Regions from separate parts of the Thiovibrio frasassiensis genome, predicted to be linked through region 2. Evidence: riboswitches for the same ligand, from Rfam matches in the RefSeq annotation. Region 2 holds a riboswitch; the other holds the start of a gene.

Region 1 (11,312 bases), 420 kb from region 2:
AGCATATACTCAGATATAACGGTACGCAGAGGGTGTCAAGCAAAAAGTCTCAAGAGGGTCGGGCAGAGCTGTGCGCAAAGCGGCTTGCCGCGCGGCGTCACTCATCTTTTTGCCCGTCGAGTTCCGGGTGGATCAAGGTGGCAATGATCCGGAGCGTCTGGGTGAAGGTTGCCGGCGATGGGCTACAGACCAGATCCGGATCAATGGTATGTATCCTTCCCGTTTGCGCGGCCTTGAGGACGTACATCTGCCGCCAGTTTTTTTTCTCCTCCGCGGCAATGCCCGTTTCCGAGCCCATGATGGCAATGATGATGACCTCGGGATTTTCGGCGATGACCTTTTCTACCTGCATCGTGCCGGTACGTTGGTCTCCGGCGATATTGACGCCGCCGGCCAGGGCGATGAAGTCGTGGGTAAATGAACCTGGGACCGAGGCAAAGAGCGGCCTGCTCCCTACCTGGAGAAAGACTTTTTTCTTCGGGAGAGGCACGAGCCTGCGCTGCAGAGCGGCAACCTCTTCCCGCGCCTGGCTGACGATCTGCCGGGCCCGCTCTTCCAAGCCTAATAATTTTCCGAGTTCGATAAACTGTCCGCAGATTTCGGCAAAGGATGCGGGCTGCCGGAAGCGGACAATCCGCACCCCCATCTTTTCCAGCTGGTTTATCTGCTCCGGCCGGGTCAAGGCGGTGGCCAGCACCAAGTCGGGATGCAGGCTGATGATTTTCTCGATGGAAACCTGCATGACCGAGCCGATCTTCGGCTTATGCTTTGCCGCTTCCGGGCGGACGCAGTAACTGGTGTCCCCGACGAGACGGTCCCCGGCCCCGAGCAGATAGAGATTTTCGGTGTTGAGCGGGCCCAGGGAAACGATGCGCTGCGCTCTGGCCGGCAGCGCAGTATGCCGGTCCGCCTGTTTTTGCCTCTCCGAGGCGGCAACGGCTGCTGCGCTCAGCATGAGGGTGAGCAAAAAAACAATCAGGATCATCCGCTTCATGTTCGGCTCCTCAGAAATGGTACTTCAGCCCGCCATAGCAAGAAAGCCCAGGGGTGGCATAGCTCCACGCTTCTTCGTATTGCTCGTTAAAGAGGTTGTCGATGCGTCCATACACATCCAGGCTGGCGGTCAGCGCATAGCTGCCGGCCAGGTTGACCACGGTGTACGGGGCCAGGGTAGAGACCCGATTGCCGTCTTTATCCTTGGCCGTACCGTTTTCGTCCCGCTCCCCGACCCAGAGCAGCTCCGCATTGGTGCGCAGCTTCTCGGAAAAACGATAGGAGGTGGAAAGCGAACCCTTGCTCAGCGGCCGCCGCGTCAGGCGAACCCCCCCGGCATCCTCGGTATCCGTATAGGTATAGGCCAGCGTCACCTCGAGTGCCGTCGACGGGCTGAAGCGGGCAAAGGATTCCACGCCCCGGGTAGTGCTTTCTCCCGTGGCTTGGCTATATTTCCAGGTGGTTGTGTCAAATTGGATCAGATTATCAAACCTTGCCTGAAAATAGGTGATGCCGACAGTCAGCCTTTCGCCAGGCAGTTCCTGCTCAACGCCCGCATCCCACCCCGTGCTTTTCTCCGCCTCCAGAGTTGAATCGCCATACCCCGGGGCATACAGCTCAAAAAGAGAGGGGGCGCGAAAACCGGTGCCATACGCACCCTTGAGCGTGGTGCCGGTTGCCGCAAACAGATAGGAGGGCGCAACCCGATAGGTCTCCGCGCTGCCAAAGCGGTCATGGTCGTCTATCCTTGCCCCCACCACGACATTCGCGCGCTCACCCAGGGAAATCTGGTCTTGCAGCCAGGAACTGGTCACAGTGGCCGTTTGCTTGTCGATAACGATAAAACCGCCGGAGGAATCCATCTCTTCGGCAAAATAGGAAAGGCCGAGCGTAACGGTGTTCGCCGTAACCGGCGTCACTGTGCCTTGCCACCCGACCTCGGAGCTGTCACCGTTATAGAGCGAGCGGCCAGAATCGTTGATGATGATCCGTTCTTTGCCGGTGTGCTGATAGTACAGGTTTGCGTCGAGCTCTCCATCCATGAACCGGTTATGGACATTGAACTTCGAGAGCAATTCCTTGCTGTCGATATACTTCTCCTGAGGGCTGCCGATCTTATTGTCCTGCAGATAACCGCTGACCGTGCTGTCGAGATCCACCCGCGAATTCATGGAGCGGGCGAGGGCGGAAATATCACAATCCGGCGTCAGCAGATAGCCTGCCTTGCCGGAAAAGGTGGTATTGCGCCAACCGTCTTTCTCCGAGGTGGTGCCATGTGCATGGGGAATACGGTCATTCTTGTCGTCGGCCGTGGAAAAACCCTGGGCTTCGGTGCGGGAGAGGGACAAGGCATAGTTGAATCGCTCCACCGCGCCGCTGCTTCCGGCGTAGCTTTTCCAGGTGCCATGGGAACCGGCTTCGCCTCCGAGATAATAGCCGGGCCGTCCTTTCCCTTTCTTGGTGATGATATTGATCACCCCGGCAGTGGCGTTGCTGCCGAACAGCACACTCATGGGGCCGCGGACAATCTCGATGCGTTCGATATTGTCCGTGGTGAGGTTTGCCAGGTTTGCCCCGCGATTCGCCTCGGAGGGATCGTTGAACATGATGCCGTCCACCAGCACCAGGGTGTTTTTCGCATCCGCGCCCCGGATGAAAACCGAGGTGTTGGTTCCCAGTCCGCCGTTGGCCACAACATTGAGGCCGGGTGCGCTTTTTAGAACCTCCTCAACCGTCAGTTGCTGTTTGGCTTCAATCTCCTGCGCGGTTATCACGGTTACCGAACTGCCGCCAACCTGGGCAACCGTCGCCGGGGTACGGGTCGCGGTTATTACCAACTCCTCCAAGCGGGTCGCCGTCTCCTCGGCTCTTGCCGCCATGGTCGCGCCCAGTACCAGCGCGGCTGTTATCACGTAGATCTTCTGCATGCTTTTCTCCTCGGTTCGGTTGTGTTCCCGGCCACGAGGATATCTCTCTGCCCGCGCAGGCAAAAAAAATCCCCGGACCAATACAATATTGATCCGGGGATCCCTGATTTTTCCCAAGATAGATACATGTCGCCCCATGTCCACGGAGGCAGTCTGTTATGTTTTTTTCAGGCAGGTCTTCTGACTCCCGGTTCATCCTCCTCCCGCGTCTTCCCATCCCGTTGAGGACAGTGACATGTTGCGGAATTCGTCCCCGGTTACAGCGGCGGGCCCGTCCCTGATTCGCACAGGGTTCCCTATTAAGCTCGGTTAAGAGCACCTGAAACAGGGGGGAATTTAATAGGGCGCAGCCGGAAGAGCAAGAGAAAAAATAGCACGGAAACTTCTTCCCTGAGTCGTTTGTGTTTTTTCTTGATATTTTTCTATTGTGAAAACAGTGAGTTAATTGGCGATCACGGTGTTACGTTTTTTATATTTGTAATATTTAGCTTGCAATCGGATTTCCTGCTCGTTACGGTGTTACCGAATTTTAATTGGTGTTACCGAAAAAGTGGGACAGGGCGACCCCGTTTGCACGTTGTGTCCTTGGCACAATCCCTGTTGGCAATTGGAGCAATCATGCGGTTTCTGCGCGAGATAATGACATCCGTCTCGGTTCTCTGCCCGCTTTCTCGGTGGTGGTCCGGTTATTTTCGCCGACCGGTTTACTTGGGGAACGAAACGGCATCCGCAAACAGGAGAAGTACCCGGCTGCTCTTCTTTTCTGTCTCCTCGCTGCTGCACGCCGCGGCCATTTTCTCGCTGGCCGCGACCCCCAGCCCGAAAAGGGCGAGCGCCATCGAGGTTACCCTATTCGGCCCGCCGTCTTCCGTCGAGTACGGAGAGGTCGCACTGCCGGGAGGGCAGGAGAAAAAGCCGCAAACTTCGGAACGAAAGGCTTCACCCCGGGCGCGCAAGGAGAGGGGGGAGGCCAAAGCGGCCGAAGCGGAATCGGCGGCACAGAGCACGGCGCACTCCCTTGCGCAAGCCTTGTCCCGGGAAATCCCGACGGTTGCGGCAATGGAGGGAGGCGGCGAGGGGCAATCCACAGAGGCAAGGAGTAACGGGCAGGTGGCTGCAGGAAACCCTCCTGGGGGGGGTGGGGCGGCAAAGCACGGCACTGACGATCATACCCTGTCACAGTATCTACGCCTCGTTCGGGAGAGGATCGGTCGATATAAAAAATACCCCTTCATCGCCAGAAAACGAGGGCTGGAAGGGAAGGTCGGGGTGCGCTTTCTCCTCACCGGTGCGGGAGAAGCGCAGCTCCTTACCATCAGCAGGAGTTCGGGGCAGGAGATCCTCGACCGGGCTGCGCTCAAGGCCGTGGAGGATGGCGCGCCCTTTCCGCAGCCGCCGGCGGATCTGCTTGCCGAGCCGATCACCATCGAACTGAATATTGTCTTTAATTTGTCGTAATTTTGGCTGGCATTGCAATCAGCAGAAGAGGAGGAAGGGAATGGGGAAAGAGGCAAGAGGAAGCATGCGCTTTGCCGTCCGCTGCGGGGCGATGCTGGGGGGTGTCGCCCTGGCGCTGCCCTGCGGGCAGGCCGTGGCAGGGGAGGAAGGGGGGGATTCGGCCACGCATATTCTGGATCAGATCGTGGTCACCGGCACCAAGACCCCGCACACCCTGCAGGACACGCCGGTGGAAACCCTGGTGCTCGGCCGGGAGGAGATCGACAGAACCAACGCCCAGAACATCGAGGGGATACTGAAAAGCATCCCAGGGGTCTCCGTCTCCGCCCATGACGATACCTTCGGCACCTATACCTGGAATGCCAAGATGCGGGGGCTCTCCATCAACGACGGCTATGCCCTGATCCTGGTGGACGGCCAGAGGGTGATGGGCTCGGGGCAGAGCGGCGGCATGGGGGAGTACGGCATCGGCCTCAATCAGATCCCGGTGGAAATGGTCGAGCGCATCGAGGTGGTGAAGGGGCCCGGCTCCGCCCTCTACGGCAGCGACGCCATGGCCGGGGTGATCAACATCATCACCCGGCGCACCCCCAAGGAGCCTGTGGTCGGGGCGGGAGCGGCCTATGGCTGGTACACCGTCAGGGAGCGGCTCAAAAACGGGGTGGTGGAGGAGCCGGCGGATAAAAATCGCCATCAGTCCCAGGCCTATGCATATTTCGGGGACCGCCCGCTGGAAAAGCTCGGCTATCTGCTGCAGTACAATCGGGAATCCGCCCAGGACAACGGCGCGTCCCGGATCGATTCGGAGCGCGATTCGGTGCTGCTCAAGGTGGATGTCGATCCCACCAAGCAGCTGCGCCTGTTCGCCAAGGGGGAGGCGAGCGATTATGACAAGGAGGCAGACCGCAAGGAGCAGAGTTACCGGTTGTCGGCCGGGGCGGATTGGCAGCCCGGTGCGGCCCACTTTCTCTCGCTCAAGGGCTACACCTACAACTGGGATTTCGACCACGGCTATCTCGATAACACTTACGGCCATAAATTCGGCGACATAGCCTATCGGCAGATGGAGGGGCAATATACCTGGACCGCCAACCAAACCCATGCCCTCACCTCCGGGGCGGAATTCCAGCGGCAGTCCATCGATTTTAGAATCGACAATGCGGACAACAGCACCATCAGGGTGGATCGGGAGATCGACATCGCCAGCTTTTACCTGCAGGATGAATTGACCTTGCCGGGCGGGAAAATGACCCTGGTGCCGGGAGTGCGCTACGACGACCATTCCGTTTTCGGGGAAGAGGTCAATCCCAAACTCAGCGCCATGTACCGCTTCTCCGCGGCCACCACCCTGCGCGCTTCGGTGGGCAGGGCCTTCAAGTCTCCCACCATCCGCCAGCTTTACTATGACGCCCCGTACGGGCATGGCTCCTATTACGTGCAAGCCAATCCGGATCTCAAGCCGGAAACCGCCCTCGGCTATTCGGCAGGAATCGAGCACTGGCTGCCGGAAAAAAATGCAATGCTCAGCGTCGGCTATTTTCGTAACGAGGTCAAGGAACTGGTGACCCGGGAAGATACCGGTACCCTGTACAACGGTCTGCCCCTCCAGATTTACCGGAACGTCGAGGAGGCCACCACCCAGGGGGTCGAGCTTATGGGCAGGATCTGGGCGATGGGGGGCGGTTCCCTGGCGTTCGCCTATACATACACCGACTCGGAAAACCGGGAAAACGGCAAGGCTCTGCCCTATACCCCGGTGCATCAGGTGAGCCTGACCCCGGCCTACGACTTGGCGGATTACGGGGTGGGAATGAGCGCCACCATCTCCCAGAGCTCGCGCCAGTACACCGACACCGCCAACACCGCGCAGATCGACACCCATACCGTGGTCGATGCCAAGATTTACAAGCAACTCCGTAAAAACGCCAAACTCTCCCTGGAGGCGGACAATGTGTTCGACTCCGACAAGGGGGATGAGGGGAATTTCCGTACCGGCCGAACCCTTATGCTCAAGTTCGATCTCACCCTGTAACCCGCATACCTGAAGGAGAAAAGCATGCATTCTCGTACCAATACCCCGTTCATCTCCCGTTGTTTCCTTGTTGCTTTCCTGGCCATGCTTCTGCTCTGCGCAGGCGAGGCCCGGGCGCATTATCCGTGGGTCGAAATGGCAGATTCCGCGCCTGGAGCCAAAAACGCACCGCGCATCCGTTTCGGTTGGGGCCATACCTTTCCCTCCGAAAATTTTCTGGGCGGCGATGATCTGGAGGAGTCCTTCCTCCTCTCGGCAACCGGTGCGAAAATCGCCCTGCAGCCGAGCACGGCGACGGAATTTGTCGCCCCAGGGGGGCTTGCGGGCGGCACCTATCTGGTTGCTGCGCAACGGAAGGCGAGTTTCTACACCAAGACCGTGGACGGCGGGAAAAGGCAGTGTAAAAATGGGCTCGACAACGTGGTCAAATGCTCCTGGTCCACCATGTCCATGAAAGGCGTTGTCTCGCTGGGGGCAGGGAAGGGCGCGGTTGACCAGGCGGTCGGCCATCCCCTGGAGATCATCCCCCTGGCCAACCCGGCCCGGCTCAAGGTCGGGGACATGCTTCCCGTTCGGGTCCTGTTCAGGGGCAAACCGTACAGTGGAGAAATAGCTGCGCTCTACCACACCCTTGCCGAGAAAAAGGAAACCCCGGCCGACCCATTTACCACCGATGCAAACGGGTGGGGCAGCCTTAGGATCGCATCGCCCGGGGTTTGGCTCCTTAAGGCCCAGCATGCGCTGCCCTTTGTCCGGCCCGAGGAGTGCGATGTGGAGTCCTACGTGGCAACCCTGAGCTTTACGATCCGATAACGCTAGAGAAGATTTCGCGGCGGCGGGTCGGGCCATCCTCCCTGCCGCCGCGAAATCATTGCCCCGGAGGGAAAAGCATGCGCTTCGCCTGTGCCCTTTTTGTCCTGTTCTTCTTCTCTGCCCCCGCGCCTCCGGCCCACGCCCATGCCGTCCATTACCGGGTGGAAAACCGCGGCATCAGCGCCCGGCTCTTCTATGGGGTGGACGATCCGGTCAGCTACGCCGCCTACGAGATCTTCGGGCCGGGAGACGCCATCCCGCACCAGAAGGGGAGGACCGACCGCAATGGCATCGTCTCCTTTCTCCCGGACCGGCCGGGTGCGTGGCGGATATCGGTGGTCGGCGAGGCGGAGCACGGCGCCCATGGCGCCGCCGTCACCGTCCGGGTCGCGGAAAGCCTCTATATGGCCTCCTTCGACAAACCTCTGGTGGCGCAATACACCAAGGGTTTTGTCGGTATGAGTATCCTGCTCTTTGCCTTCAGCCTTTGGGTGTTGCTCGGCAAGCGAAAGGAGAAGAGGGGGGGCGCATAGCATCGCAGCCAGCAGTTGTTTCCCGATCATTGGTAAAAAAACAAGGTGCCCGTAAAAAGAGCAGATCGAGGCCGCGGATTTGCTCCATCGAAAAACATGATCCAATGGCCGTTCCCTCGTCGAAACATTCGATTTGACTTTGCCCGCCCCGCCCGCTAATTTCTGCAATCCAGCCAATCGTGCCATCACCTGAGGAGAATTTTTGTGACCCGTATCGTGCAGCATACATGAGCAATACCCCGGCGTAAGCCGGCCGGCCCGGTTCGGGCTGGACGATATTGCGGCTCCTCCTGCCGGCTGCACGGTCCAAGGCGTCAACACGGGTAGTTCCCTCCGTGTTCGCTGGCGTTGTCCGTGGCCGGTTGCAGAGGGCCGCGGCATTTCCGGAATGTTTTTTCCGGCAACGTACAGTGAAGGAGGAACTATGCACGCATCCGAAGCCCATCCGTCTGGTCTGCAGACGGTCGGTTCGGTCATGGTGGTGGGCGGCGGGGTGGCCGGGGTACAGGCCGCCCTCGATCTCACCGAACTCGGCCTCAAGGTCTATCTTGTCGAGAAAAGCGGCGCCATCGGCGGGGTCATGGCCCGGCTGGACAAGACCTTTCCCACCAACGACTGCTCGCTCTGCATCCTGGCCCCCAAACTGGTGGAGGCGGGGCGGGACCCCAACATCGTCATCCTGACCCTGTCGGAACTCATCGCCCTTGAGGGAGAGTCCGGCCGTTTCACGGCCAAGATCCGCAAGCAGCCCCGCTATATCGACGAGGAGATCTGCACCGGCTGCGGCCAATGCACCCTCTATTGCCTCAAGCAGATCGGCGACGAATACAACGAGAATCTGGCCAGCACCAACGCGGCCCACATCGATTACGCCCAGGCCGTACCCACCAGCTACCACATCGACCCCAAATCCTGCCTCAAGCTCAATTACGAGACCTGCGGCCTCTGCGCCTCTGTCTGTCAGGCCGGGGCCATCCGTTTCGACCAACGGGAAGAGGTTCTGGAGATCCCGGTGGGCGCGGTGATTTTGGCCCCGGGCTTCGGGCGGGTGAGCGAGGAGGTGCTCGGCCGCTACGGCTGGGGGAGGTTTGCCGATGTGCTCACTGCCTTCGAGCACGAGCGGCTGATGTGCGCCTCCGGCCCCACCGGCGGCGAGATCGTCCGGCCCTCGGACGAAAAGCATCCCCGTAAGATCGCTTTCTTGCAGTGCATCGGCTCCCGCGATGAGATGTGCGGCAACAACTACTGCTCCTCGGTCTGCTGCATGTACGCGATCAAGCAGGCAACCCTGGCCCGCGAACACGATCCGCACTGCGAGATCACCCTCTTCTACATGGACGTCCGCACCCACGGCAAGGGGTTCGATGCGGCCAGGGAGCGGGCCATTGCCGAAGGCAACTTCCGGGTGATCTATGCGCGGCCGCCCAAGGTGGAGGATGTCTTCGACGGCGGCTTGCTGCTCAACTGGTCCACCGAGGACGGCAAGCATCATGGCGAAAAATTCGATCTGGTCGTCCTCTCCCAGGGGCTGGAGGCGCCGGACGATGCCGAGCAGCTCGGGCGGGCGGCCGGCATCGACCTGAACCGCTATCACTTCGCGCAAACCGGCACCTACACGCCTCTGGCCACCAGCCGTCCCGGTGTCCAGGTGATCGGCGCCTTCCAGGGACCCAAGGATATCCCCGATTCGGTGACCCAGGCGGGCGGGGCCGCAGCGCTGTGTTCCGGGCAATTGGCTTTGGCACGCGGCAGCGAGATGACCAGGGCCGAGTTTCCGCCGGAGCGCGATATCGCAGGCGAGGAACCCCGCATCGGGGTCTTTGTCTGCCATTGCGGGATCAATATCGCCGGGGTCGTGGATGTCCGGGCGGTGCGCGATTACGCCAGGGAGCTGCCCGGGGTGGTCTATGCCACCGACAACCTCTATTCCTGTTCCCAGGATACCCAGCAGCATCTGGTGGAGATCATCAAAAAACATAACCTCAACCGGATCGTGGTCTCCGCCTGCACCCCCCGGACCCACGAGCCGCTTTTTCAGGCGACCCTGCGGGATGCGGGTTTGAACCGGGCCCTGTTCGAGATGGCCAATATCCGGGATCAATGCTCCTGGGTGCACATGCACGAACCGCAACAGGCCACGGACAAGGCCAAGGATCTGGTCCGCATGGCCGTCGCCAAGGCGGCCCACCTTACCGCCCTGCCGGAACAGCGGCTGCCGGTCACCCCGGCGGCCCTGGTGATCGGGGGCGGTTTGGCCGGGCTGACTGCGGCGCTCGCCATCGGCGAGCAGGGTTTCGCCACCACCCTGGTCGAGGAGGCTGCGACCTTGGGCGGTCGGGCGCTGCTGCTCAGCGCGGATCGCTTTGGCGATGATCCCCGGAAAGCCATGCAAACCTTGCTCAACAGGGTGCAGGCGCATCCGCGCATCACCGTGCGCACCAAGAGCAGGGTGGCCAGCATCTCCGGCTATGTGGGCAACTTCACCACCACCATCGCCGGGGAGACCGGCAGCGAGGTGTTGCATCACGGGGTGGCGGTGATCGCCACCGGCGGCAGAGCGTATGCACCCCAGCAATACCTGCACGGGGTTTCCGAGCGGGTGATGACCCAGCTGGCCTTGGAAAAAAAGCTCGCTTCGGGCCGACCGCTTGCCGCCAAGACCAAGCAGGTGGCGATGATCCAGTGCGTGGGCTCCCGGGGCGAGGATCTTGCCTATTGCAGCCGGGTCTGCTGCGGCCAGGCCCTGAAGAACAGCCTGCGCCTCAAGGCGCTTGATCCGGCTTTGAGTATCACCATTTTCTACCGGGACATGCGGGCCTACGGTTTTCTCGAAGACGAGTATCGCAAGGCCCGGGAGCTTGGCGTGCTCTTCACCCGCTACAACCCGGACAACCCGCCCCGGGTCCGGGCCGGGCGCGGCAAGAGCAGCCCGCTCATCGTAGAGGTCTTCGACCCGATTCTCGGGCAGGAGGTGGCCCGGGAGGTGGATCTCGTCGTTCTCTCGGTGGGCATCGTGCCGGAGGACCCGTCCGAGCTGGCCCGGATGCTCAAGGTGCCGGTGACCGCGGACAAGTTTTATCTGGAGGCGCACGTCAAACTGCGCCCCGTGGATCTGGCGGTGGACGGGGTCTATGTCTGCGGCCTGGCCCATGGCCCCAAGACCATGGACGAGACCATCGCCCAGGCCCAGGCCGCTGCGGGCCGGGCCTGTCAGCCCCTGGCCAAGGGGGCCATCTCCCCGGAGCCCATTGTCTCCCAGGTCGATCCGGATCTCTGCATCGGCTGCGGAGCCTGCGAAACATTTTGCCCCTACAAGGCGATCAAGATCGACAAGGAGGTCAAGCCCCGCAAGGCGCAGATCCTGACCGCCTCCTGCAAGGGGTGCGGGGTGTGCGCGGCCCGCTGCCCCACCATGGCCATCGACATGGGGCGCTTCACCCTGGAGGGGATCCGGGCCCAGATTCACGCCTTTGCAAAGGAGCATGACCATGAGTGATGTTTACCAACCGAAGATTTTAGGTTTTCTCTGCAACTGGTGCTGCTACACCGCCGCCG
Region 2 (11,312 bases):
CCCGCCAGTACCTGGCAAGGGTCTGCGCCACCCCCTCCTCCTGCACCAGCAGAGCGCCCTCCATTATGGCCGCCAAGTCAGCGGCCAGCCTCTTGCCGCCGGCGGTTATGGCGAGAATCCCGATCTTCATATCTTATTGAGCCGCATCCCGATAACCGTGACTGAAATGACGGTCATAGAGCTTGGAAAGCGCCGGGGGCGGGGCACTGGCCAGGACCTTGCCCACCGCGATGATCGCGGTCTTGGTGATCCCCGCTTCCGTTACCTGGGCCGCAATGGTCGCAAGGGTCCCGCGGAGAACCCGCTCCTCCGGCCAGCTCACCTTTTCGACCACGGCCACCGGGGTATCCTGCGGGTAACCGCCGCTGAGCAGATCAGCAACAACCTCTTTGATCATGCCGATACTGAGCAGGATCAGCATGGTGGCCTGATGACTTGCCAGGGAGGCGAGGGACTCCTGCTCCGGCACCGGGGTCCGCCCTGCCCTCCGGGTGATGATCACGGTCTGCGAGACCTCGGGCAAGGTCAGTTCGGTGGCCAGGGCTGCGGCGGTGGCCACGGTGGAACTCACGCCGGGGACCACCTGAAAGGAGATCTTGGCCGCAAGCAGACGGGCGATCTGCTCATTGATGGCCCCATAGATCGAGGGGTCGCCGGTATGGAGGCGAACCACCCTTTTCCCGTTCTGTTGCGCGGAGATCACCAGTGCCATAACCTCGTCCAGATTCAGGCCGGCAGAATTATGCACCTCCGCCTTTACCCCGACAAGAAGAGCCTCCGGCACCAGACTGCCGGTATAGACGATGCAATCCGCCTCCCGCAGCAACCGTTGTCCCTTGACCGTTATCAGTTCCGGATCGCCGGGTCCGGCCCCCACGAAAAAGACCGGGAAGCGCTCGTTGGCCGGACTCATGATTTTCTCACAATGATGGTGGAAAAGTAGTGGGGCTGCTCATGGAGGGCGGTGGTCAGATCGCGCCTGATCCGCTGGCCGGACTGGCTCGAGCGCTCGACCAGCACCGCCTTGTCGAGGAGATCCATCTCTTTTAACAGAGGCACCAGCCGGTCCATCACCCGGTGCACCTTCATGAGAACCACCGAATCGAACTGCTCCAGGATCTCCCGCAGGCGGCCATTTTCAAAGGTGGCCGGAATGACCACCAGTCGGTCATCCCCAAGGCAGAGGGGTTGGCCCGCCGCCGCCGCGGAAGCGCCGATGGCGGAGACGCCCGGAATGATCACCACCGGCAGGTCCGGAGCCAGCGCAAAAAGGGTTTCGCAGACATAGAAGCCGGTGCTGTAAATGGCCGGATCGCCGAGGGTGGGAAAGGCCACATCCCGGCCCGCCTGCAGATGGCCGACGATCTGGGCCGCTGCCGCATCCCAGGCCTTTTTCACCTCGGGATCCGGGCGTTTCCCCATGCGGATCTTTTTCATGGGAAAATGGTGGGTGACGATCTCCTTGTCGCCCCGATTCACCACCCCTTCTGCGATCCCCAAGGCCGTACTTTCTCCGTCCTTTTTCGCCGCCGGCGCGAGCCACACCGTGCAACGCTCCAAAATCCGAACCGCCTTGAGGGTCATCAGCTCCGGATCGCCCGGGCCCACCCCGACTACATATAATGTTCCCTTCATTTGCTTCCTGTCATAACGGTTATGGGATTTAAAACCTTTGCCGGGTTACTCTCCGGAAAAGTCGTTCGTTCAATCTGTACCTTGGTCAAGGCAACCTTCAAGCCGTGTGCCGCCATGCATGGCGGGGCCTCGGCCACGGTTTTGAGGATCACCCCGTTCACCACCATCCTGCCCCCGCAAGGCAACCGCTGGGCAGCCTGGCCGATGATCTCCGCCAATTTGCCACCGCTGCCGCCGATAAAGACCCGGTCCGGGTCCGGCAAGGTGCTTACAACGGCCGATGCCTCACCCTGAACGGGGATGATGTTGTAGCAGCCGAAGTCCCGGATATTGCGCTGCACATTAGCAAAGGCCTCGGGATGCTGGTCCACGGCAAAGACCGTCAAGCCCGGCTGCAGACGGGCAGCGGCCACGGAGATGGAACCGCTGCCGGCACCGAGGTCCCAGAGCACCCCGGTGCTCGGCAGCCTGAGGGCATGCAGGGTTACGGCCCGCACCTCATCCTTGGTGATCAGGCCCCGGCTGTGGGCAATCTCCTCTTCGGTAAGACCGAAAGCCAAAAATTCCGCTGCAGCAAGAGGCGGCCGGGTCACGATCAGCACATTCAGCGCAGCAAACTGCTCCGCCGCCGTCTCTGCCGGGGTGCCGGAAAAAAGACGCTCCTCGGCAGTGCCGAGATTTTCGGCAACATACATCCGGCACCCGTGCAACAGGGGTTGCTCCTCAATCAATTCCAGATAATCAATAAGCTCTTTGGCCAAATGGGCTGGGGTGTTGTGCCCATCGGTAAAAACAAAAGTCTTCTCCCGTTCCAGCAGCAGGCCGGGGGAATGCAGGGTTTTCCTCCCGTGGAGGCTGACCATCTGCATGTCGTCCCAGGGGAGATGAAACCGACCACACGCCTCCTGCATGGTGGAGAGGGCCGGAAGAATGAGCAGTTGATCCGAGCCGAATTCCTTGAGCAGCCTGCGACCGATCCCGAAAAACAAGGGGTCGCCGCTGGCCAATACCCCGACATCCCCGCTGTCCAGCCCCAAGCGGATTCCTTCCAGGGCCGAAGCCAAGGGGGAGATGACCAGTTTCTCCGCCGTCATCTCCGCCACCTGAACCAGATGGCGGGGATCGCCGACAATGAGTCCGCAGCGAGACAATACCGATGTCTGTTCACCGCTCAGCCCCTGGCAACCGACGCCGATTAGAATCAACCTAGGCCGTTGTGACAATTGACTCTTCATCTGGTCTGCCCCAACGGCATAAGGAGCCGTATGAAAACGATTAAGCATCTACAGGTATGCACGGAACGGCTCCTAAACATGCAACTCCACCCGGGTGTGGCTGTTCACCAGATAGACCCGCACCGGAAGCCCGGAAACCTTTTGGGCATAGCGTTGCGCCGCTTCGCAGACCCCTCGGATCAAATCGTCTCTCCCTGCTTCCACCAGCCTTTCATGGATCTCCCTGGCGGTATTGACCTCTCTGAGACTCTCAAGCAAAGGCGGTTCCGCCCCCAGCTGAGCGAGAAGCGCCAAGCCGTCCTGAACCTCCAGCGCGCCGTGTCGGACATGGGTCTGGGGGGTCTGCAATGCCGCCTTCATGATCTTGGCCCACATCCCGGCCAGATGGATCTTTGTAAAACCCCGTCGGGCCGCGGCCAGCAGGGAAAATTCCAGGTAATCTCCCATCATGGCATACGCCTCCTCCGGCAGGGTGAGCATGGTCTGCACCCCCTTTTCCGAGGTGCGGCCGGTGGAAAGCACCACCTCCGTGAGTCCACCCTCCTTGGCCACGGCCAGAGAGGCCTCGATCGTTGCGGTCCAGGCTTCGGCGGAAACGGGGTGGACAATGCCGGTGGTGCCGAGGATGGAAAGACCGCCCACTATGCCCAACCGATGGTTCAGGGTTTTCTCCGCCAGCTCTTCTCCCTTGACCACGGAAATCTCCACCAGAAGTTTCTTCCCCGGCTCCTTGCCCAACCCTTCGAGAACCGCAGCCAGTATCATCCGGCGCGGTACCGGGTTGATCGCCGGTTCCCCAACCGTTACCGCAAGACCTCGCTTGGTGACCCTGCCAACCCCCGCTCCGCCGCTAAGGAAAATAGAGGTCTGCTCCAGCCGAACACAGTTCAGCTCCCCCTCCCTCGATGGGAGGGGGTTGGGGGGCGGGTGAACTAGCAACCTGCCTGGTTCATCGCTGTTTCCCCCTTTTCCTAACCCTTCCCCGCCGGAGGGGAGGGAACTTTTGCAGGAGGCTCCTTCCGGAAAAAAAGAAACCGTGGCCACGATCTCCGCCCCGTTGGTCACATCCGGATCATCCCCGGCATCCTTGAGTATCGAGGCCCGGGCAAGACCGGCCTTGACTTGGCAATGATGCACGACAAAGGCATAACGACTGCCATCGGGAAAGGGAATTTCCACCCTCTCGGGCCGGCGGCGGCCAAGAAGCAACAGAACCGCCGCCTTAGCCGCCGCAGCCGCACAGGCACCGGTGGTATATCCGCTTCGCAGTCTGCGTCCCATGGGACTCTATGCCTCTTTTGCCAGGCGGATCAGGGCGTTGACGATGGCCACGGCCACCGGAGTGCCGCCCTTTCTCCCCCGGCAGGTGATAAAGGGATAATTCTTTTCGCTCAACAGCTCCTTGGATTCGGCGGCATTGACAAAGCCCACCGGCACTCCGACCACCAAGCCCGGGCGAAGGGACTTATCCATCTTCTGCCAGCACTCCATAACTTTCAACAGGGCGGTGGGTGCGTTGCCCACCGAAACGATACCGACATTTTCCAGCAATCCTTGCTCTATGGCGACCTCGGAACGGGTCAGACCCCGCTCTTTGGCAAGCCGAGTCACTTCCATCTCCGCCACCCTGCAAATCACCTTGCCTCCCCAATGCGCCAGCAACCCCTTGCTCACCCCGGCCGCGCCCATGTTGACGTCGGTCAGGATGTTGCGTCCCGCCCGGATCGCGGCAATGCCGGCGTCGATGGCCTGGGGATGGAAGATCAGGGATTCGGCAAAGGAGAAGTCTCCGGTGGCATGGATCACCCGCTGCACCACCTGAAAGGTCCTCGGCTCAAAATCATTGGGGCCAAGCTCCTCGGCGATGATCCGAAAGCTTTCCGCCTCGATCTCCTCGGGTCGAATCTGCATGATGGTGCTCTTCATTGTTCCTCTCCCAAGGGGCTGCCAGGTCGGCAGGCCCGGACAAATTCCACTGCCATCCGCGGGTTGAAGCCGAAGTGAAGATGCAGATAGCCGCCCAAGACATTGTTATAACGATACCCTTCACGGCTGTCTATGCGGTGAACACCGCGGTTCACCGCATAGATGCGTTCGATCTGCACAGGCATCTCGTCGATTACCGAGTAATGGAACTCATGGCCCCGAAACAGGCTGCCGGCCGGGCCGAAAAAACAATCCTGTTCGAGCCGGACCTCACGGTAGCCAAGGCTGGCCCGTTTTTTCTGCATCCGAGCCGTCACCGGAAATACCCCAACCATGGGCAAGACGCCAACATCATCTCCGGCAATTCCTTCGGTGAGATACATGAAGCCGCCGCATTCAGCATAGAGCGGACGGCCGGATTCACCCCAATCATACACCGCCTGCCGCATCCCAAGATTGGAGGAAAGCTCCCTGGCATACAGTTCCGGGTAGCCGCCGCCCAGATAGAGGCCGTCCAGCCCCTCGGGCAGCTGATCGTCTGCCAGGGGGCTGAAAAAAACCAGCTCCGCGCCCGCAGCCCGCAAGAGATCGAGATTATCCTCGTAATAAAAACAAAAGGCCCTGTCCCGGGCCACCCCGATCCGTGCCTGCACCACCACACTTGCTTGCCGGGCCGGGGCATGATCAAGCGCGGGCACGGTGGCGGTTGCCGCCAGCTCCAGTAACCGCTCCAGGTTGATCTGGGCCTGAATCGTCTCGGCCAACCTGGCCAATGCCTCGGGGCTGATGGGCTGTTCCTCTCCGGTAAAGAGACCAAGATGCCGGGCGGGCATGGCAAAATCGAGGCTCTGGGGCAGATGCCCCAATATCTCGGCCCGGCAATGGGCGCGGATGGCCCCGCTCACCAGTTCAAGATGCCTGGGGCTGGCAACCCGGTTGAGGATCACCGCCACCGGGGCCACCTCGGGATCGAGGGTTTCAAAGCCTTTGAGCACCGCAGCCACGCTCTCCGCCGCAGAACGCACATCAAGGATCAGCACCACCGGCACACCCAGCCCTTTGGCCAGGGCGGCGCTGGAAGAAAGCTGGCCGTCGAACATGCCCATGACCCCTTCGATCACCGAGATCTCCGCTTCGGCAGCACCGGCGGCGAAGGTCTCCCGCACCTGTTCCGCCCCCATCATCCACAGATCCAGATTCCGGGAAATGCGGCCGCAGGCCAGCCGATGCAGACCCGGATCGATAAAATCCGGGCCGCACTTGAAGGGCTGCACCGTATGCCCCAGCATGCGCAGGGCGGCCAGCAGACCCAGGGTGATGGTGGTCTTGCCGGAGCCGCTGCTGGTGCCGGCAATCAGGAAGGCGGAGCGACGGTCAGCGTCCATCGGCAGCCGCTTTTTTTTGTCCCCCACCAGGAAACAGCTCGGGATACAGCAGACCAGCGATGGTTTTTATGCCCTCAATGATCCGCAAGGTTGGCCGGGCAACCAGGTGTTCGTCAACCAGATAGACCCGGTTGTTCCGCACCGCCTTGATCGCCTGGAATCCTGGTTCCTGGATGATAGTCTCGATGGACACCGGATTCATCCGTCCCAGCTGGGCGAGAAAAACCTCGATCTCCGCACCCTTGGCCAGGATCTGCTCCTTGCCGTAGGCAGCGATATTGGTTTCCCGAACCTGGCTGGCATCCGCGGCCACGTTAATGCCCCCGGCCTGTTGCAGCGCATAGCTGGCAATGCTTTCCTGGGCAAAGGTCTTCATCTTGGTGTGGATCGCCTCAAAATAGACCTTGGTTCGCTTCTTTTCCGGCACCTTGCTTATGATCCTGCGGATTGCCGCAAGCTCCGTCTGAAAGGTGGCAACCATCTCCTCGGCCTGGCGCGTTTTGCCGGTGAGCACCCCAAGGGCACGCCAATAATCGAAGATCTCCTCCACCGTGTTGGGCTGGAGGGAAACCACTGTGATCCCGGCCCGACGCAGGGTGGCCAGCAGCTGCGGCGCGGTGCGTTCGATCATCGGCCGGACCAGCACCAGGTCGGGCCTAGCCCCGATGATTTTCTCCGCATCTTCCCGGTAGCTGAAATGCTTTTTGTCTTTGAGCTGGGGCAGATCTTCATCCGCGCCTTCAATGCCGATGATCTCTCTGTCAAGCCCCAGGCTGACCAGATTCTCGGTATGGGCCGGGTAAAGCGAGATGATTCGGGTATATGGTTTACTGACCGTAACCGTCTTGCCTTCGCTGTCCCGAAAGGTAGCGGGAACTGTACCAGCACTGGCGGGTGGGTTGAAACCTGCCAGCAGAGCGACAAGAACAAGAAAAAGCAGACGCATCGTTATTGCAGGCACAATGTTAACTCCAGTAGCGAAAAGAAATCTGTTGGGTATTACTGAACTGGTCAAACCCCACCCTGCTCTCCACCCCGAAAACCTTTTTGATCAGAGCCGCTTCCAGTACCGTTTCGGTGGGGCCGCAGGCCGCAACCTTGCCACCCTGCATGAAGATAATCTCGTCGCAGTAAGCCGCAGCCAGGTTCAGGTTGTGGATCACCGCGATCACCGTTCGCCCTTCTTCTTTGACCAGGTTGCGCGCCACGTTGAAGATCTGCATGGTGTAGCGCACATCCAGGCTGGAGGTCGCCTCGTCGAAAAGCAGATACGGGGTCTGCTGGGCCAGGGCCCGGGCCACGACGACCCGCTGTTTTTCCCCGCCGGAAAGCTCATTGACAAAACGGTCCTTAAAATGGCTGATGCCGATGGCCGCCATGGCCGCCTCAACCTGGCGCCAATCTTCCACTGCCGGGGAGGCGAAACGGCCGATATGCGGATGGCGTCCCATGAGCACCACCTCCTGCACGGTAAAGGCAAAATCGATGCCAAAATCCTGGGGGACCAGGGCAACAAGCCGGGCCAGATCGCGGCGGCGGTACGCAGCCACCGGCCGATCCATAAAGCTGACCCTTCCCCGGTCGGGGCTCTTGCCGCCGGTGAGCAGATCGAGGAAGGTGGTCTTGCCGCAGCCGTTGGGGCCGACAATGCCGTAGAACCTGCCCGGCTTAAGAGTGATATCCAGACCGACCAGGGCCGGAGTCGTACCGTAGGAAAAACTGACCCCGGACAGGGCAAAACCGTTGTCCGGTGTCATGCCGCCCTCCTTTGCCGTCTGCGGAAGATCACGCAAAAAAACGGGCCGCCGATCAGGGCGGTGAGCACACCGATTGGCACCTCCACCGGCAGGACCGCACGGGTCACGGTATCGGCCACTAGAAGAAGCAAGGCGCCGGCCAGGATGGAAACCGGCAGCAGCTTCCGGTTATCCGGCCCCACCAGAAAACGCATCAGGTGCGGGACAATGAGGCCGATAAAACCGATGATCCCGGAAACCGAAACACAGACCGCAGTCACCAGGGAGGCCCCCAGGAGCAGAATCCAGCGCACCCTGGTGCTCTCTACCCCCAAGGTATCCGCCGACCTGCTGCCCAGACTGAGGATATTGAGATCCCTGGCGTAATACAGGGACAGAACCAGACCGCAGAGCACCGCCCCCGCCACCACCCACACATCCAGCCAGGTGCGGGAGGCGAAGCTGCCCATGAGCCAAAAGATAATCACCGCCACCTGCTCGTCCGCCAGATATTTTAAAAAGCTGATCCCGGCCGCCAGAATGGCCCCGACAATGACGCCGGAAAGAATCAGGGTGTTGGCCGAGATCTGCCCGTTGAAGCTGGAAAGATAAAGGACCACCAGCAGGGTTATGGCCGCACCGACAAAGGCAAAAAGAGGCACGGAAAAATGACCCATCATGCTCAGGTTGGCCAACAAAGCCAGGGCCGCGCCGAAGGCCGCGCCGGAGGAAACCCCGAGGGTATACGGGTCCGCCAGCGGATTCAGCAGGATACCCTGGTAGATGACGCCGCTCATGGCCAGGCCTCCCCCGACCAGGGTGGCGGTGAGAATTCTCGGCAGCCGCACCTCGAAAACCACAAAGGGAAACACCGGATCCATCCCGCCAAGCAGCGCGGGATTGGCGGTGAGCCGAGCCGCAATCACCCGGACAATATCCCCACCGGGCACAGCGATATGCCCCATGCCGGTGGCATAGATGATGGCGCCAAGAGTGGCTGCCGCCAAAGAGAGGCTGAGCAGCCATATTTGGTATCCACTGCGGGTCATTGGTTTTTATATCCCTTCATCGGTCATGGCATCCTTGATATGCTGGGCAAAGATGGCGGCAAAGGTATCGGACTCACCCAAGCCGGTGAGGGAGGCGGCCACATCGATGCCGCGACCCTCAAGCAGGCTTTTCAGGGAATCCGGCTCCGAACCGGCCATATCATTCTTGGCATGGTCGCCGGCCACGGTCATGAAGGGTTTGAGCAGCACCTTTTTCGTTTTATCCGCCTTCAGTTCCGCGAAAAGGACAGCGTTGTCCGGAAAACCCTCAACCATGGTAACATAGATGCGCACCCCGGGATAGCGCTGGCGCATCACCTGTTCGAACTCCATATAGGCCCCGGTGGAATAATGCTCGTTGCCATGGGCGAAATAAACCAACGCCCGCCCGGCTTTTCTGGCCAGCTCCACATCCGGGGCCACAACAGCCGCCATCTTTTCGATGTCGTGGCGATACTCGTGCTCAATGCCGAAGGTTCCCAGGGCAGGACGTCCAAGGAGGATCTTTTTAAAGGGCATGTTCCGCTTCTTCACGGTCTTAATGCTGTTCAATCCCGCGACATAACCGGCCAGATCGGCAAACTCCTCGCTGCTTGAGATATGGGTCGGTTGCACCACGATATAGCCATAGCCTTCGTCCTGCAAGTCGGCGATGGTGGCCAACGGCCCTTTGACATTAAGGACTTCCCCCGGCACTTCTAGATGCTGAGCCGCATAAGTTGGGTCTTGACGCCGCTCCTGCCAGATCCTCCGGATGATGTTCGAGGTAAAGGCCAAGCGGACCGGGATCCCGGGCAGCTCTTTCTGGATCTGCTCCCGGATGTTGAGGATGCCGTCCAGCCCGCTTTCATGGCTGGTGCCGAACACCGCCAGCACCACCGCCGTTTTTTTCTCAGCCTTGGCAGCCTGGGAAGCCTGGACAGCCGTGGCGCCAAGCACCAAAAACAGGGCGACCAGCAACGCAACACCATTGTGCACCATTCTTTGCAAACGCATCTTTTTTCTCCATCTTTCAAAAGGTTAATACATTTCCTTCAAAAAAAGACGGCATCCCCCTGCTGTGGTAATTTTCGCGCAAGGCCGGAAACCTTTCCTCGAAGGCGGCAGCAAAACAATCAACGAGGCAGGTTTCCTGACTTTTCCCAAAACCGGTTCGCCTTCCCGCCCCATGACAGAGGACAGTGGCCTGAGAACCGACTTTCCCGCTTCCCGGTGGAAGCAGGAGGAAATTACAGTGGCGGGACCGTTCCCGATTTGCACGGGATTCCCTTTTAAGCCCAATGGGCGCCTTATTGACACAACACGTGTACAACTAAGTTGAAAACTTAAAAACCGGCAATTTCCCTCCAACTCCAGAGTAATTCCTCGTTCCACCCTCAGCCAAGCGGCAGAAAATAATATCCCAGGCCAACAGCGATCACCGAGGCCAACCGCAAGACCTGACTCACCCCTACAAGCTCAAGGGCAAGCTTCGGGGAAAAGATGCCGACATAGTAAGGGAATTGGTGCCGCACCGCCCGAATCGGGGTGGAGAGGATATTGCCGACCAGGAGAGCAAGAACCACCTCTTTATAGCTGAGGCTTTTCGCTGCCAGCAGGGCTCCGGCCGCCGCCAGACCAGCGGAAAACTCCACGGTGACATGGGCCATGACAATGCCAAGGCTTTGCGGCTGGAGCCAAGCAAGAAACCAGACCTTGGTGGCAAATACTTGCTCCAGCCAGTCAAACACCCCGTGTTTACCCAGGTAGAAGAAGAGGATGTACACGGGCACGGTAAAATAGATGAGCCCCTTGATCCGCTTACGAAATCGCTGCACGCTTTTTTTCAGGGCCTGGTGCCAGTCGATTTTCTCGCGGACCAGGGGGGCTACCTCTCCCAGCTCTCCCTGCAGGGGGGGGAGCAAGATCCTGCCACCGATAACCACCACAACGGTTTGCAGCATTGCCGCGGCAAAAGTCAGGGCCAGGTACAGCAGGGCAGCCATTTTTATCAGCGGTGCGGTCAGGAAAAAAACCGTAGGGAGATGGAGAAAAAAACGGGGCAGACCGTTAAAAAGGTTGGCAAGTACCAGCTCTTTTTTGCTCAGCTGGCCCTTATCAAAGGCCTCGGCCAACATGGTATTTGCCGTTACCCCGGAGAAAAAAGCCATGGAAAAGCTGGCCCCGGAGACGGGGGAAAGTCTGCCCAAACGCACCAGGGGTCGGGTCAGGGAGGCCAAGCGGTGCGTCCAGTTGAGGGCCTCGATGAAATTCGCGGCGATCAAACCCACGGACATCCAAAAGAGGATCTTCGTCAGCGGCCAGATGAGATGGGCCCAAAGCGAGGTGATAAAATGAAGATCCAGC

Evidence for each region. A riboswitch is a leader RNA that binds a small molecule or an ion and turns the genes downstream of it on or off. The one in region 2 is predicted to bind cobalamin.
Region 1: another riboswitch for cobalamin. It lies ahead of OLX77_RS13025 (TonB-dependent receptor plug domain-containing protein); the one in region 2 lies ahead of OLX77_RS11105 (sirohydrochlorin cobaltochelatase).

What each region holds. Positions count from the first base shown of each region.
Region 1 covers NZ_JAPHEH010000001.1:2,785,517-2,796,828, reverse strand. The annotation lists gene OLX77_RS13035 (ArsR/SmtB family transcription factor) at 1-5, opposite strand, end outside; gene OLX77_RS13030 (ABC transporter substrate-binding protein) at 98-994, opposite strand; gene OLX77_RS13025 (TonB-dependent receptor plug domain-containing protein) at 1,005-2,921, opposite strand; cobalamin riboswitch at 3,075-3,259, opposite strand; gene OLX77_RS13020 (energy transducer TonB) at 3,540-4,379, shown strand; gene OLX77_RS13015 (TonB-dependent receptor plug domain-containing protein) at 4,420-6,411, shown strand; gene OLX77_RS13010 (DUF4198 domain-containing protein) at 6,436-7,224, shown strand; gene OLX77_RS13005 (hypothetical protein) at 7,302-7,757, shown strand; gene OLX77_RS13000 (FAD-dependent oxidoreductase) at 8,182-11,253, shown strand; gene OLX77_RS12995 (hydrogenase iron-sulfur subunit) at 11,246-11,312, shown strand, end outside.
Region 2 covers NZ_JAPHEH010000001.1:2,363,051-2,374,362, reverse strand. The annotation lists gene OLX77_RS11155 (cobalt-precorrin 5A hydrolase) at 1-130, opposite strand, end outside; gene cobM (precorrin-4 C(11)-methyltransferase) at 134-913, opposite strand; gene cobI (precorrin-2 C(20)-methyltransferase) at 910-1,635, opposite strand; gene cbiE (precorrin-6y C5,15-methyltransferase (decarboxylating) subunit CbiE) at 1,632-2,870, opposite strand; gene cbiD (cobalt-precorrin-5B (C(1))-methyltransferase CbiD) at 2,943-4,151, opposite strand; gene OLX77_RS11130 (precorrin-8X methylmutase) at 4,158-4,796, opposite strand; gene OLX77_RS11125 (cobyrinic acid a,c-diamide synthase CobB) at 4,793-6,181, opposite strand; gene OLX77_RS11120 (ABC transporter substrate-binding protein) at 6,171-7,142, opposite strand; gene OLX77_RS11115 (ABC transporter ATP-binding protein) at 7,147-7,938, opposite strand; gene OLX77_RS11110 (FecCD family ABC transporter permease) at 7,935-8,966, opposite strand; gene OLX77_RS11105 (sirohydrochlorin cobaltochelatase) at 8,973-9,962, opposite strand; cobalamin riboswitch at 10,072-10,273, opposite strand; gene OLX77_RS11100 (hypothetical protein) at 10,343-11,312, opposite strand, start outside.